One region of the Streptococcus sp. DTU_2020_1000888_1_SI_GRL_NUU_041A genome, then DNA from elsewhere that is predicted to be linked to it. Evidence: predicted binding sites of a transcription regulator. Region 1 holds the regulator's gene; each other region holds the start of a gene.
What was found. Region 1 encodes Rex, which represses fermentation and respiration genes when NADH is low (regulators of the CRP and FNR family bind a similar motif). Its sites were predicted from a motif close to TTGTGAANTANTTCACAA; they were not measured.
Positions count from the first base shown of each region.

Region 2: the regulator Rex is predicted to act here: its motif matches at 1,660-1,677, upstream of RSK81_RS02865 (2,3-butanediol dehydrogenase).
Region 3: the regulator Rex is predicted to act here: its motif matches at 2,744-2,761, upstream of adhE (bifunctional acetaldehyde-CoA/alcohol dehydrogenase).

Region 1 is NZ_CP135591.1:1,346,957-1,351,789, reverse strand. It holds gene gyrA (DNA gyrase subunit A) at 1-370, shown strand, start outside; gene RSK81_RS06535 (class A sortase) at 385-1,140, shown strand; gene radC (RadC family protein) at 1,289-1,972, shown strand; gene RSK81_RS06525 (gamma-glutamyl-gamma-aminobutyrate hydrolase family protein) at 2,041-2,733, opposite strand; gene RSK81_RS06520 (redox-sensing transcriptional repressor Rex) at 2,758-3,405, opposite strand; gene RSK81_RS06515 (DUF4649 family protein) at 3,530-3,751, opposite strand; gene RSK81_RS06510 (DUF1831 domain-containing protein) at 3,864-4,211, opposite strand; gene RSK81_RS06505 (cysteine desulfurase family protein) at 4,213-4,833, opposite strand, start outside.
Region 2 is NZ_CP135591.1:557,504-562,336, reverse strand. It holds gene RSK81_RS02875 (TVP38/TMEM64 family protein) at 1-302, shown strand, start outside; partial or broken gene RSK81_RS12905 (transposase) at 371-475, shown strand; gene RSK81_RS02865 (2,3-butanediol dehydrogenase) at 580-1,626, opposite strand; gene RSK81_RS02860 (hypothetical protein) at 1,748-2,104, opposite strand; gene gatB (Asp-tRNA(Asn)/Glu-tRNA(Gln) amidotransferase subunit GatB) at 2,196-3,629, opposite strand; gene gatA (Asp-tRNA(Asn)/Glu-tRNA(Gln) amidotransferase subunit GatA) at 3,629-4,833, opposite strand, start outside.
Region 3 is NZ_CP135591.1:69,862-74,694, reverse strand. It holds gene adhE (bifunctional acetaldehyde-CoA/alcohol dehydrogenase) at 40-2,694, opposite strand; gene RSK81_RS00430 (acyltransferase family protein) at 2,998-4,803, opposite strand; gene RSK81_RS00425 (MORN repeat-containing protein) at 4,793-4,833, opposite strand, start outside.

The DNA.
Region 1 (4,833 bases):
CGTTGGAGCTGGAGTGATTGCTGAAGGAGACGAAGTGCTTGTCATTACCGAAAAAGGCTATGGTAAGCGAACTCTTGCTAGTGAGTACCCAACCAAGGGACGTGGTGGTAAAGGGATTAAAACAGCCAATATCACTGATAAGAACGGACCTCTTGCTGGTCTGATGACTGTTACTGGCGAGGAAGATTTGATGATTATCACTAATACTGGTGTCATCATCCGGACCAGTGTGGCGAATATTTCTCAGACTGGCCGCTCAACTATGGGAGTTAAGGTCATGCGTCTGGACCAAAATGCACAGATTGTCACCTTTACAAGCGTCGAAGCAGACGATAAAGAAGATGTAGCAGAGGAAGAAAACGAATCGTAAAAGAGGACCTCTATATGGTACAAGGAAAAAGAAGTCGAAAAAGAAAACAAAGAAGTAAAAGAAATATTTTCATCAATATTGTTGCGACATTATTAATTTTTGTGGCCCTTGGCTTGATCTTTAATGCGCAAATCCGAAACATGATTATGGTTTGGCATACAAACCAATATCAGGTCAGCAAGGTTTCCAAAGACTCTATTAATAAAAATAAAAATGCTGAGACTAGCTTTGACTTTAATAAGGTAGAGTCGCTTTCTACAGAGGCGGTCATCAATGCTCAGTGGAAAGCGCAGCAATTGCCTGTTATCGGAGGCATCTCTATTCCGGAAGTTTCCATGAATTTGCCGATCTTCAAAGGACTGGATAATGCTGGATTGTATTATGGTGCTGGTACGATGAAAGAGACTCAGCAGATGGGGCAGGGGAATTATGCCTTGGCTAGCCACCATGTCTTTGGCATCACAGGGGCTAGCAACATGCTCTTTTCCCCACTGGATCGTGCTAAGGCTGGCATGAAGATCTATATCACTGATAAAGAGCATGTCTATACTTATGTAATCACTAGTGTTGAAACGGTAACTCCAGATCGAACGGATTTGATTGAGGATACCGAAGGCGTTACAGAGATTACTTTGGTTACTTGTGAGGATGCTGCGGCAACCAATCGAACGATTGTCAAGGGAACGTTAGAAGGCTCTGTCGAGTATGACAAGGCTCCTAAGGAAGTTCTTGAATCTTTTAGTAAGTCCTATAATCAAATGCAGATTTAAAGGTAAAAAACATTTCACTCCAAAGGTTAGGAAGAACTCTACTTTTGGAGTGTTTTTTTATCTAAAATTTGTTCTGGACGAAAGATTTTTTGTATCTATTCTTGCTGATTTTGACTCTTTTTCCGAATAATAAGGTAAGGAGGTTTCTATGTATAGCATTTCATTTCAAGATGATATTAGCATGATGCCGCGGGAGCGATTGATGAGAGAAGGCGCTGAAAAACTCAGTAACCAGGAGCTTCTATCAATCTTTCTCAGGACAGGCAACAAAAAAGAAAGTGTTTTTCAAGTTTCTCAAAGAATTTTATCATCAATTTCCAGTTTGAACGATCTCAAGTATTTAACTTTGCAGGAATTGCAAACTATTTCTGGAATCGGTCCGATTAAGGCTGTGGAGCTGCAGGCCATTATCGAATTGGGGCGTCGGATTAACCGAGCAGAGGTTTTGCAAAAAGAGCAGATTATGGGCAGTCAAAAATTAGCCCAGAAGATGCAGCAGGAATTGGGAGATATGAGGCAGGAGTGCTTGGTTGCTATTTATCTTAATAGTCAAAATCAAATTTTGCACCAGCAGACTATTTTTATGGGGACGGTCAGCAGAAGCATTGCTGAGCCAAGAGAGATTCTCCACTACGCTCTCAAGCATCTAGCGACATCTATCATACTGGTACACAATCATCCATCAGGCTCAGTCGTTCCCAGCAGAAATGACGATGAGGTGACCCAGCATATGAAAGAAGCATGTGAGATGATGGGCTTGGTTCTTTTGGATCATTTGATTGTATCCAAGTCCAACTACTATAGCTATCGAGAGGAGACAGATATGATATAATTTGATTTACTTGAATATAAAAAACTTCTATTCGTGTTGAAAAGAAGTTTATCTAGGAGTAGAGGTTTTTAAAGAATATTGACAACATAATCAAACAGAGCTAAGTCTCCTTCTCTGGAGCCAAATAAGAACTCTGGGTGCCATTGGACGCCAAGGAAAGGACTACCGTCAGTAGAAGTGATGGCTTCAATAATCTTATCCCGAGGATCATAGGCGGTGACTTCTAGGCCGGCCGCCAAATCCTTGATACTTTGGTGGTGGAAGGAGTTGATTTCAGATGCTGGTCCATAGATTTCGTGCAGAATAGAACCGTTCTTGGTCACCATGCTTTGAGTCGTGTATTCAGCAGAGCTATCTTGCCAATGATCTTCAATATCTTGATGAAGAGTACCACCTAGGGCTACATTATAAAGTTGGGTTCCGCGGCAGACAGTGAAGATTGGTTTATTTTGGCGGCGAGCTTCCTTGATTAAAGCTAACTCAAAAATGTCTCGCTTGAGTAAATAATCATCGCTGTCAATGGTTTTCTCTTCACCATAGAATTGAGGGCATACATTTTGACCTCCTGTGATGATTAATTTATCGACAATGGAAACATACTGTTTAGCCATTTCTTCATCACCGATTGGCAAAATCATTGGAATTCCGCCAACTTCTTTGACACCCTCAACGAATCCTGTCGCTGTATAGCTCATATGGATGAAGTGATCGTCTGGGATTTCTCTTTCATTTCCGGTTATTCCAATAATAGGTTTACTCATAGAGTGTTTAATACCTCTTTCAAATTAATAATCATTTTTTCTCATGAAGTAGAGCAAAGTCTGCAGTTCGCTAGTCAGGTCAACATACTGGACGACCACATCCTTAGGTAGGGATAGGTTTACAGGTGAGAAACAGAGAATGCCCTTGACACCAGCCTGAACTAAGATAGATGCGACTTCTTGAGCTTTTACGCTAGGTACAGTTAGGATGGCAGTTTGCACATTTCCTGACTGTATTTTTTCTTTGATTTGGGAAATTCCATAGATAGGAATCTCATCGCTGGTTGTGCTGCCAACTTCTGGATGATCATCTGTGTCAAAAGCCATTACAACCTTCATTTTATTGCGCTCATGAAAACGATAGTGCAGCAGAGCCCGCCCCATATTACCAACACCAACAATCATGACATTGGTAATAGCATTGTCGTTTAAGAGGTCAGCAAAAAAGTTCATCAATTTCTTGACATCATAACCAAATCCTCTGCGGCCAAGCTCACCGAAATAAGAAAAATCTCGTCTGACAGTAGCAGAGTCAATACCAATGGCTTCAGCGATTTGCTTGGAGTTGGCTTTTTCGATCTTCTCAGCATTAAAACGTTTAAAAATACGATAGTAGAGCGATAGCCTTTTAGCAGTTGCTCGAGGAATTGTAGTATTTTTTTCAGTTTTCACAAAATCACAACCTTTCTAATTCTATTTTATAGGAAGTTTGTGAAAAAATCAACTAATTAAAGATGTTTAATGCACTAAAAAAGAAAAGAGTGAAAGTTTAAGTTATGTTGCAGTTGCGAAGAGATTAGTCCTGATAGGGAGTTAAGTCTAACTGGTACATCTGGCGGTACAAGTCTCCAATTAGCCCTGCAAAAGGCAGCTGGTGTCCCTTATACGTAACAGAAAGCACCTTGAGCGAGTCAGGAACTGTGACACAGCCAGAGAAGGCGAGAAGAAATTCGTCGAAGTCTTCATAGGTAAGTGTTCGTTTTACCTTATATGAGTCCAAATAGGTCAGTTCAACCATTGTTAATCCTTTCTTTGGGTTCGGTTAGTCTTTTCTTCAAGTGTTCTAAGTAGAAGTCAAGCTCGTTTTTTTAAGAGCCTAAAGCAAAAAAGCAAAATTGCTAGAATCTTGCTTATTGTGGTATCTTTTCAAAAATATTTCTTTCAACCAAGCTATCCATCAAGAAATAGAATTTTTGCTGGATAATGTGATGGTCTTCTGATTTGAAAATATTGACCAAGCGCAGGCCTGATTTGTCAGTGATGTTAATTTTAAAACCATTTAAATCTTTATTGACGATGATTTTCAGCAGAAAACCATTTCCGCTGTTGGGAACAGATTCCAGCAGACGAGAGAGTTCATAGTTTCCAACCTTGCTTTCCGCGAAAGTATTGTCGCGCAAGGTAAATTTCTTGACATTTGGGTGAAGTGAATAGGTATATTCACAGTTTGCTAAGCTAACAGATGTTTGAAAGGCCATCTTATCCTCCTAAAATTTCTTTTAATTTCTTTGTAAATGATTGAATCTCTTGCAGAGTCGTCTGGTCCGAAGTACTGATCCGAATGGACTCGTGCAAGCGGTTGGAATCTTTGCCATACATAGCCTGCAGGACATGACTAGGTTGTATAGCTCCGGCCGTGCAGGCTGATCCTGTTGAAATGGAAAAGCCATTTAAATCCATTTGAAGCAGAAGCAGGTCATTTTTTTGATTGGGAAATCCCAAATTGATGACGTAAGGCAAGCTGGGCTGACTTTCATTTAAGTAAAAGTCAATGTCCGATAAGTCAGCAAGTAAGCTGTCTTTTAAGTCTTGAGCATGCTCTAGATTTTCCTCAAGATTTTCCGTGCTATCTGACAGAGCCGCCGCCATACCTGTGATAGAGATTAGATTTTCAGTTCCGGCCCGGTGTTTTTCTTCCTGGTCGCCACCGTGCATGAAATTGTCAAAATCCATCTTCTTGGCATAAAGGAAGCCAACGCCTTTGGGACCATGAAACTTATGCGCTGAAGCAGAGAGGAAGTCAATCCTTAGCTCGTCAGGGTAGATGGGAAGTTTACCAATTGCTTGGACAGCATCAACGTGAAAAGCAGCAGGATGTTC
Region 2 (4,833 bases), 790 kb from region 1:
TTATATTTCACCTGGCTCGCATCTATGGTCCAGCTTTTGTCCAGTCTGTCGTCAGCAAGCGCACCTATGATAAATATATCGGCTGGCTGGATAAGGGTAACCGCTTTGAACGCTTCTTTATTTTCATGATGATTTGGCCCATCAGTCCAGCCGACTTTCTCTGCATGCTGGCAGCCTTGACTAAGATGACTTTCAAAAAGTACATGCTAATTATCCTTCTCTGCAAGCCCATCACCCTCGTCATCTATACCTACGGATTGACCTATATCATTGATTTTTTCTGGAAAATGGTCTCTAAATAAAAAGAAGTTGAATTGAACCACATCCCAAAAGTTAGACAGAAAAAATCTAACTTTTGGGGTGTTTTTAAATGAAACTAACTTATGAGGATAAAGTTCGAATCTATGAACTAAGAAAACAAGGAATCAGCTTAAAGCGAATTTCAGAAAAATATGAAATGAACCTTTCAAAACTTTTGACATTCCAAACCTTTTTCTATATCTTTGCTTATTACAGCACAAATCATAAAGAAAAATCAGCCAGTTTTGACTGATTTTCATCTCATGATTAAGCAAAGATTTATTCTGGCGACACCAAAATCTTGATCTGCGCCTTGTCCTGAGTCAGCTCGATAAAGCCTTCTTGCACAATATCCTCTAGCTTAATCTTCTTGGTCACAAGCTTGTCAGCAGAGAAATAACCCTGCTCCATCAGTTCCAGCACCTTAGGGAAAATATGCCGATAGGCGATAATACCCTTAAGCGATTTTTCTTGAATGGCAAATTCATTAGGGTTGATGCTAGCTTCTCGTTCCCAGATAGAAACCACCATACATTCTCCGGCCTTGTGGACAGCAGCTAAAGCTTGTCCCAGCACAACCGGCACCCCAGTCACTTCATAAGACACATCTGCCCCACCACCAGTTAAACGCTGAATAGCAGCTACCACATCTTCTCCTTCTTCTGGTCGCACAATGATGGCCCCAAGCTCCTCTGCCTTGGCTTGGCGTTCTGGAGATAATTCAACTCCATAAATCTTAGAGGCACCGGCTGCCCGCAAAGCCTCAATAATCAAGAGCCCGATTGGTCCCAAACCGAAGACAACCGCTGTATCACCCGTCTTAAGAGCTGACTGACGGACCGCGTAAACAGCCACAGCAGCAGGTTCTGTCAAGGCTGCCTGCTCATAGCTAAGACTGTCTGGAACTTTGTGAACAATGTCTCCGTCCAAAACACAGTATTTGGCAAAACCACCGTCTGCCGCCAAACCGACAAAGTTTAGATTGGGGTCCAGATTATAATCACCGACAAGATTATGCTTAGCCAAAATGGGCTCAACTGTCACCCGATCGCCAACCTTGACTCGTGTCACAGCACTGCCGACCTCAACAATTTCCCCGGCAAACTCATGTCCCAAGGTTACAGGCGCTTTCTGGCCAGAGTAGACATGCTCTGTTTCTGTCGGAATAAAAATCGGTCCGTCCAGATATTCATGTAAGTCAGTTCCACAGATTCCTGTATACTTGACCGCAATCTTAACCTGATGCGGTTTGACTTCCGGTACATCCACTTCTTCAATACGCACATCTTTAGCGCCATACCAACGCGCAGCATTCATTTTTGCCATAAACATACCTCGCTTTATAATTTGTTAGTTTAATTGTAAACCCTTTCAGAAATCTTGTCAAAAGATTAGCTACATTTTCAAAAAAAATCATACAAAAAACCAGCATCAGCTGGTCATAGACTTATTCTGCAATTCTAGCCGAGTAAAACGGAAAAAGAAACATTAAAACAATATAAAGAATCAAGAGTATCGCACGGAGCAATCCGCCAAATAGAAAAGCAACCACTAAAGTTCCTAAACAAATAGAAAAATTAGTAAAATTTGTTTCAATCAGCAAGGTTTGTCCTGCTTTAACTGTCACTGGCTTGGTTTTCATAGGAGCTGCTCCTACACGAACAACAGCTTCTTCTCCCTCAATAGGAAAAACAGCCTCATCACCATTCTTAATTGCGCCCACTTTCTGATCATTGATAAAGATTGGAAACTTTCCAATAATCCCTACAAAACCTGTCTCGCGTTTGATTTTAATTTCCGGCATAAAAGACTCCTTTGTTTTTTAATTATTTTAACACAACCGATGGCAAAAGAAAAGATAGAAAACCAGCCTTGAGGCTGGTTTTCTATCTTTTTTAAAGTTTCTCCAACTCTTCATTGAGCAGTTTTTGTGCTACTTGTGGATTGGCTTGACCCTTAGTAGCCTTCATGAGCTGACCAATCAGTGACTTGGCCGCATTCTTATTGCCACCCTTATAGTCATTGATGGCTTTTTCATTGTTGGCAAATACTTCTTGGATAATAGGAAGAAGCTGGACAGGGTCTGAGATTTGGATTAGTCCTGCTTTTTGTACATACTCTTTAGCAGAGCCACCATTTTTAGCCAGATGGACAAAGACCTTCTTAGCAATCTTAGAAGAAATCGTTCCGTCTGAAATCAATGCAATCATTTCAGTCAGGTTCTCAGGTGTCAGCTCAATCTCAGAGATGGTCTTGCCTTCGGCATTGAGGTATTGAGCCACTTCTCCTTGGAGCCAGTTAGAGACAGCCTTGGCGTCAGCGCCTGCCGCAACAGCTGCTTCAAAGAAGTCTGACACAGCCTTGGTCGCGGTCAGCTGCTTGGCATCGTAGTCAGACAGACCGTAGTCGCCCACATACTTAGCCCGGCGCTCTTTTGGAAAGGCAGGCAGACTACTGCGTACTTGCTCAATCCAAGCATCCTCAATCTCAAAGATTGGCAGATCAGGCTCTGGGAAGTAACGGTAGTCCGCTGAACCTTCCTTAACCCGCATGAGCAGAGTTTCGCCAGTTGCTTCGTCATAACGACGGGTTTCCTGACGGATTTGACCACCACTGCGCAGGATTTCAGCCTGGCGTTTTTCCTCAAATGCCAGACCCTTACGGACAAAGTTGAAGGAGTTAAGGTTTTTCAGCTCAGTCTTAGTACCAAACTCTTCCTGTCCGTAAGGACGGATAGAAATATTGGCGTCCACCCGCATGGAGCCCTCTTCCATCTTGACATCCGAAATACCCGTGTACTGGATGATTTCCTTGAGGGCAGTCAGATAGGCATAAGCTTCTTCTGGACTGCGCATATCTGCTTCCGATACAATCTCAATCAGCGGCACCCCTTGACGGTTGAGGTCCACATAAGAGTAACCATCGCTGCCATGGGTATTCTTTCCGGCATCTTCTTCCAAGTGGGCCCGCTCGATACGGATTTTCTTGGTCGTGCCATCTTCTAGCTCAATCTCAATCCAGCCATTGTAGCCAATCGGCTCATCAAACTGAGAAATTTGATAGGCTTTGGGATTGTCCGGATAGAAGTAATTCTTGCGGTCAAAGTGCATCTTCTGGTGAATATCCATGTTCAAAGCCAGAGCAGCCTTGATACCATAGTCGATAACACCCTTGTTCATAACAGGCAGAACACCCGGGAAGGACCAGTCAATGATATTAGTGTTGGCATTTGGATCTTCACCGAAGTGAGCTGGAGCCGGTGAGAAAATTTTTGAATTGGTCTTCAATTCAACATGGACTTCCAGTCCGATAACTGTTTCAAAGTTCATTATTTTTCACCTCCAAAGATAACTGGCTGCTGTTTGTGGTAGTCAGTCGTTGCTTCAAATGCTGCGGCTGCCTGATAGATAGTCGCTTCATCGAAGTGGTTACCAATCAACTGCAGGCCGACAGGAAGACCATCTGCAAAGCCAGCTGGGATTGAAATGCCCGGTAGGCCAGCCAGATTGACTGGAATGGTCAAAAGGTCAGCCAGATACATAGCCACTGGATCTTGGTTTTGACTGCCCAAGTCATATGCAACCGTTGGTGCGGTTGGACCTAAGATCAAGTCATATTTTTCAAATACCTTGGCAAAATCTTGCATAATCAAGGTCCGAACCTGACCAGCTTTCTTGAAGTAAGCATCGTAGTAACCAGATGACAAACTGAAAGTTCCCAGCATGATGCGGCGTTTCACCTCTTCACCAAAGCCTTCACTGCGAGATTTGACATAGACATCTTCTAGATTTTCAATGCCTTCTGCGCGGTAACCATAGCGAATACCATCAAAACGCTGCAGGTTAGAGCTGGCTTCAGAGGAAGCAATGATATAGTAAACAGCCACGCCGTACTTGCTGTGAGGCAGGCTAACTTCTTCAACGATGGCTCCTAGACTTTCCAAGTGCTTCGCCGCTGCCAGAATCGTTTCCTTGACCTTGCTGTCAATTCCCTCACCCATGTATTCCTTAGGCAGGGCAATCTTCATCCCCTTGATGTCTTGGCCAATCTTGCTGGTAAAGTCTGGCACTGCCTCTTGTGATGATGTAGAATCCTTAGGATCATTACCAGAAATAACATTCAGAAGCTGCGCATTTTCCTTAACCGTCTGAGAGAAAGGCCCAATCTGGTCTAAGGAAGAACCAAAAGCAATGAGACCAAAACGCGAAACCCGACCGTAGGTTGGCTTGAGGCCGACTACACCGTTAAAGGAAGCGGGCTGACGAATGGAGCCACCCGTATCTGACCCCAGTGACAGACGAACCTGACCAGAGGCAACAGCTGTCGCTGAACCACCAGATGATCCACCAGGAACCTTGCTGCTGTCCCAAGCATTCTTAGTCGTCTTAAAGTAAGAGTTTTCGCTGGAGCCACCCATGGCGAACTCGTCCATGTTGGTCTTACCAACGATAATCATGTCCTTACCGTAAAGCTTATCCACGCTGGTCGCATCGAAAATCGGCTTGTAATTATAGAGTATCTTGGAGGCAGCCG
Region 3 (4,833 bases), 1.2 Mb from region 1:
CGACAAACTGTCTTATTTTTAATTGAGGAAGCTGCTCGCTTATTTGCGGCGTCCTGGGCGTTCCTTGTAGCCATAGTATGCGTCTTCGATGATTTCCTGCATGTGGTCAACCATTGGAAGGCGTGGGTTGGCTGGAGAGCATTGATCTTCATAAGCAAGGAAGGCCAATTCGCGTGAATGTTCTTTCCATTCTTTTTCGTCAATACCTTGAGCCTTGAAGTTCATTTCGATACCGACACGTTCTCCCAGTTCATAAACAGCTTTCGCAAATGATTCAACACCTTCTTCTGGAGTAGAAGCTGGCAAGCCGAGCATGCGAGCGATGTCTTGGTATTTCTCATCCGCACGGTAGTAGTTGTACTTAGGCCATGTCGCTGTCTTAGCTGGACGTGTACCGTTGTAGCGGATTACGTACGGCAGCAAGATCGCATTGGTACGACCGTGGATGGTATGGAACTGAGCACCAATCTTATGGGCCATAGAGTGGGAAATTCCCAGGAAGGCATTGGCAAAGGCCATACCAGCGATAGTAGAGGCATTATGCATCTTTTCGCGAGAGTGGAAGTCAGCGTTCTTAACAGAGCTTTCCAGATTTTCAAAGACTAGTTTGATAGCTTGGAGAGCCAAACCATCTGTAAAGTCGCTGGCCATCTGAGATACATAAGCTTCTGTTGCGTGAGTCAGAACGTCCATACCAGTGTCTGCTGCGACAAATCCTGGAACAGTCAGTACCAGAGCTGGGTCTACGATGGCTACAGTTGGAGTCAGAGAGTAGTCAGCGATTGGGTACTTACGGTTGTTAGCCTTGTCAGAGATAACGGCAAACGGTGTTACTTCTGAACCTGTACCAGATGTTGTAGGGATTGCGATAAACTTAGTCTTCTTACCAAGCAATGGGAATTTGAAGGCACGTTTACGGATATCCATGAATTTTTGAACAAGGTCACGGAAGTCCACTTCTGGTTGCTCATAGAAGAGCCACATTACTTTAGCTGCGTCCATTGGTGAACCACCACCAAGCGCAATAATTGTATCAGGTTTGAAGGTACGCATAATCTCTGTACCACGTTCAACTGTAGTGATATCTGGATCTGGTTCTACGTCTGCAAAGATTTGGTAAACAACCTTATTACGACGAAGATCGAGTTGTTCGATGATACGATCTAGGAAACCAAGCTCTACCATAGCATGGTCTGTTACGATCATGACACGTTCCACATCACGACATTTTTGCAGGTATTGGATAGAGTCACGCTCGAAGTAAGTTTTTGAAGGGAGTTTCATCCATTGCATATTATTTCTACGTCTTCCTACTTTTTTGATGTTCAAGAGATTCACAGCACTAACGTTATCACCTACTGAGTTGCGGCCATAAGATCCACAGCCCAGAGTCAGTGATGGCAGGAAGGCATTATAAACATCCCCGATACCGCCGAAAGTAGAAGGTGAGTTACAAATAACACGGATAGCACGAACAGCCTTACCAAATTCCTTAGTCAATTCTTCGTCCGCTGTATGGATAGCAGCTGAGTGGCCAAGACCATGGAATTCTACCATTTGACGGGCTTTTTCAACACCGTCTTCACGGGATTCAGACTTGAGAACAGCGATGACAGGTGACAGTTTTTCACGTGTCAATGGCTCTTTTTCACCAACTTCTTTACACTCTGCGGCCAAGATATTCGTGTCTTCTGGCACGCTGAAGCCTGCCTGCTCTGCAATCCAAGTAGCTGGCTTACCAACGATATCCGGATTGAGCTTAGCACCAGCACAGTTCTTGCTGTTTGCCTTAGCACCAAAGCAGAATTCTTCCAACAGAGCTTTTTCTTTCTTATTTACAAAGTAAGTATGATAAGATTTGAACTCTTCTACAAATTCATCATAAACTTCCTTGTCAATGATAACGGCTTGCTCAGAGGCACAGACCATACCATTGTCAAAGGACTTAGACATCACGATATCATGCGCTGCTTGACGGATATTCGCTGATTTTTCCACATAAGCTGGTACGTTTCCGGCACCAACCCCCAGAGCTGGCTTACCACATGAATAAGCTGCCTTCACCATTGCATTACCACCTGTCGCAAGGATAGTCGCAATCCCTTCGTGGTTCATAAGTGCAGAAGTTGCTTCCATCGATGGCGCTGTAATCCACTGCACACAGTTTTCAGGCGCACCTGCAGCAATCGCTGCATCACGCACGATTTGTGCTGCATGGGCAGAAGATTCTTGAGCAGATGGGTGGAAAGCAAAGATGATTGGATTACGAGTCTTCAAGGAAATCAAGGATTTGAAAATCGCTGTTGAAGTCGGGTTGGTAGTCGGTGTGATACCGCAGACAACACCAACTGGCTCCGCAATCAAGGTCAATCCAGTCACATCATCTTCTTCAATAACACCAACAGTTTTCGTATGGCGCATATTATTCACAACGTGCTCACAGGCGAAAAGGTTTTTAGTCGCCTTATCTTCAAAAACTCCACGGCCCGTTTCTTCATAAGCATGCAGAGCCAACTCACCATGGGCATCCAAAGCTGCTACAGAAGCCTTGGCTACAATATAATCCACCTGTTCCTGATTCAGCTTTCTCATTTCCTCTAGTGCAGCCAGACCTTTTTGCACCAATTCATCGACATGCTTTTGCGCTGCCAAAGCCTTATCTTCTTGTTCTACTGTTTTCTTCTTTTCAGCCATTCTATTCCTCCAATGGTTTTGCCTTAGGTTAGACGAAGAACACTAACCTTTGTTAATTATTTCACAATTCAATTATAACTTATTTAACGATTTTTGTAAACACTTTCACTTAACATTCACAAACTTTTCTCTATTAATTTGTGAAATACATAACAAATTCGCTTATTTTACAGCCTATTCTTTTAGTTATTGTGAAAAAATTTTTTATTTTTTAGAGATTTCACATACTTTTACTTTCACATAATATATGAAAGCGCTTTCTTTGTTTAAATATAAAAAGCTCGGATGAACCGAGCTGATCATTTATGGTTTCACATTACCTGAATTGGCTTCATCGATGGCTTGCTTAATGGTATTGGCATAGAGAGTTCCCCCTTCAATGATGGACTCTGAGTTCGAGCCAAAGTGGACATAGTCTGTCCCTTCCCAAATCTGTGGATTATCGATAGCGGTCTGATGCCAGTCAGCCACAAAGACATAGTCGTATTTCTTGGCTAATTCTAGCTCATACTCCCGCTGCTGAGCCAAGACACCACCCTCTGAGCGACCATCATAAGGAGTTACGAGAATCAGTTGATGCCCCTTAGGCAGGCTGGAAACATATTCATCCAAAAGTTCATTCGAGTAACCGGACGAATTAGTTCCAAGAGCTAGGACAACCTGCTTCTTCAGCACTCTATTAGCAATATCTGTCTTGTAGACCTCCAAGCCTGTGCTCAGACTGCGGCTAACGACAGTGTCTAGCTCGATTCCTGGTAAGATCTGCTGTAATTGATCGCTAGAGCGCAGGGCAACCGAGTCACCAATCATGGTAATCCCGTCCGCCACATTGTACTCAGTCGCCTTTGACTGATCAACCTGACTTCGAGTTGTCTGCATCTTAGTGTCAGCTTGATTCAGAGCATTTACAATCAAGCTCTCCTCAAAAGCTCCTACCTTTGGTGCTGTCACCGAGATAAAGAACATAATCAAAGTCAGCGGAATCATACTGTAAAAGATTGGTCTGGTAAGAGATGACAGGTCCATCTTGGTGCCCATGATAACCGGCTGACGACCAGCAAGAGTTGGCTCCAAGATATAGAAAGACAAGGCTGCAAAAGTAAGAGACAGCAGCGTGGTCAAGAGAACAGCCAAACCATTACTCATCAGCTGGGTAAAGATAATATAGAATGGCCAGTGGAAGAGATAAACACCGTAGCTAGTATCTGCGATAAAGTTGACAATGCCAGGCTCCTTCACATCTGGGAGCTTGTCATGCAGCATCCTAGCAGCAAAAATCATCAGACAGGCCAAGATAGTTGAAATAAAGAATCCTACCAGGTAGGTCCAAAGATTGTCAAACTTGAGCAGGAAGCTGAGCAAAAGCAAAACAGCTGCACTGCCCCCCATAATTCCTAGCACTTGCTTGAGAGCCAGCTTTTCTTCCAGCATCTTAAAGCGACTGCTGACATGGCCGACGCCAGATAAGGTTGCTAGGATGCTTCCTGCAAAGAAAGGAAAGACGTGGGTCAAACTTGAGAAATAAATGTCAGAATAATTCTTAGTGGTCAAAGCGCCAGCAAACATTGATATAAAACTGACCAAAAAGAGACCTGCAGAAACCAGCGCAATCAGGCCGCGATAGCGGGCGGTTGACTTGGCAACCTTGCCCAAGCCCCAAGCAGCCAAGCCCCAAAGAACATAATAGTGCACTTCTAAAGCCAGACTCCAAGTATGGATCAGGATATGCGGTACAAACTGACTCTCATAACTGCCGCCAGATAGCATTTCATAAAAGTTGGTCACAAATCCCAAAGCAGCCGCAATCTGTGTCCCAATCCCAGCCACAAAATCCTTACGGATTAAGAAAGTAAAGGGCATAACGACCAAAATCATAAAGACCAGAGGGGGTACAATCCGATAAAAACGCCGTCTGAAAAAGCCTTGGATATCGATTTCTTTCTTCTTAGCAAACTCGTCAATAAGCAGAGCGGTAATCAAGAAGCCAGAAAAGGTAAAGAAGATATCCACGCCAATAAAACCGCCAGGGAAAACGCCCTGGAAGTAATGATAAAGCAGAACTAGAAGCAGCCCCGTGATTCTGACGAGCGAAAACCATTTAATGCGCATTTTGATAAATTCCTTGTTTAAACGTTCCTT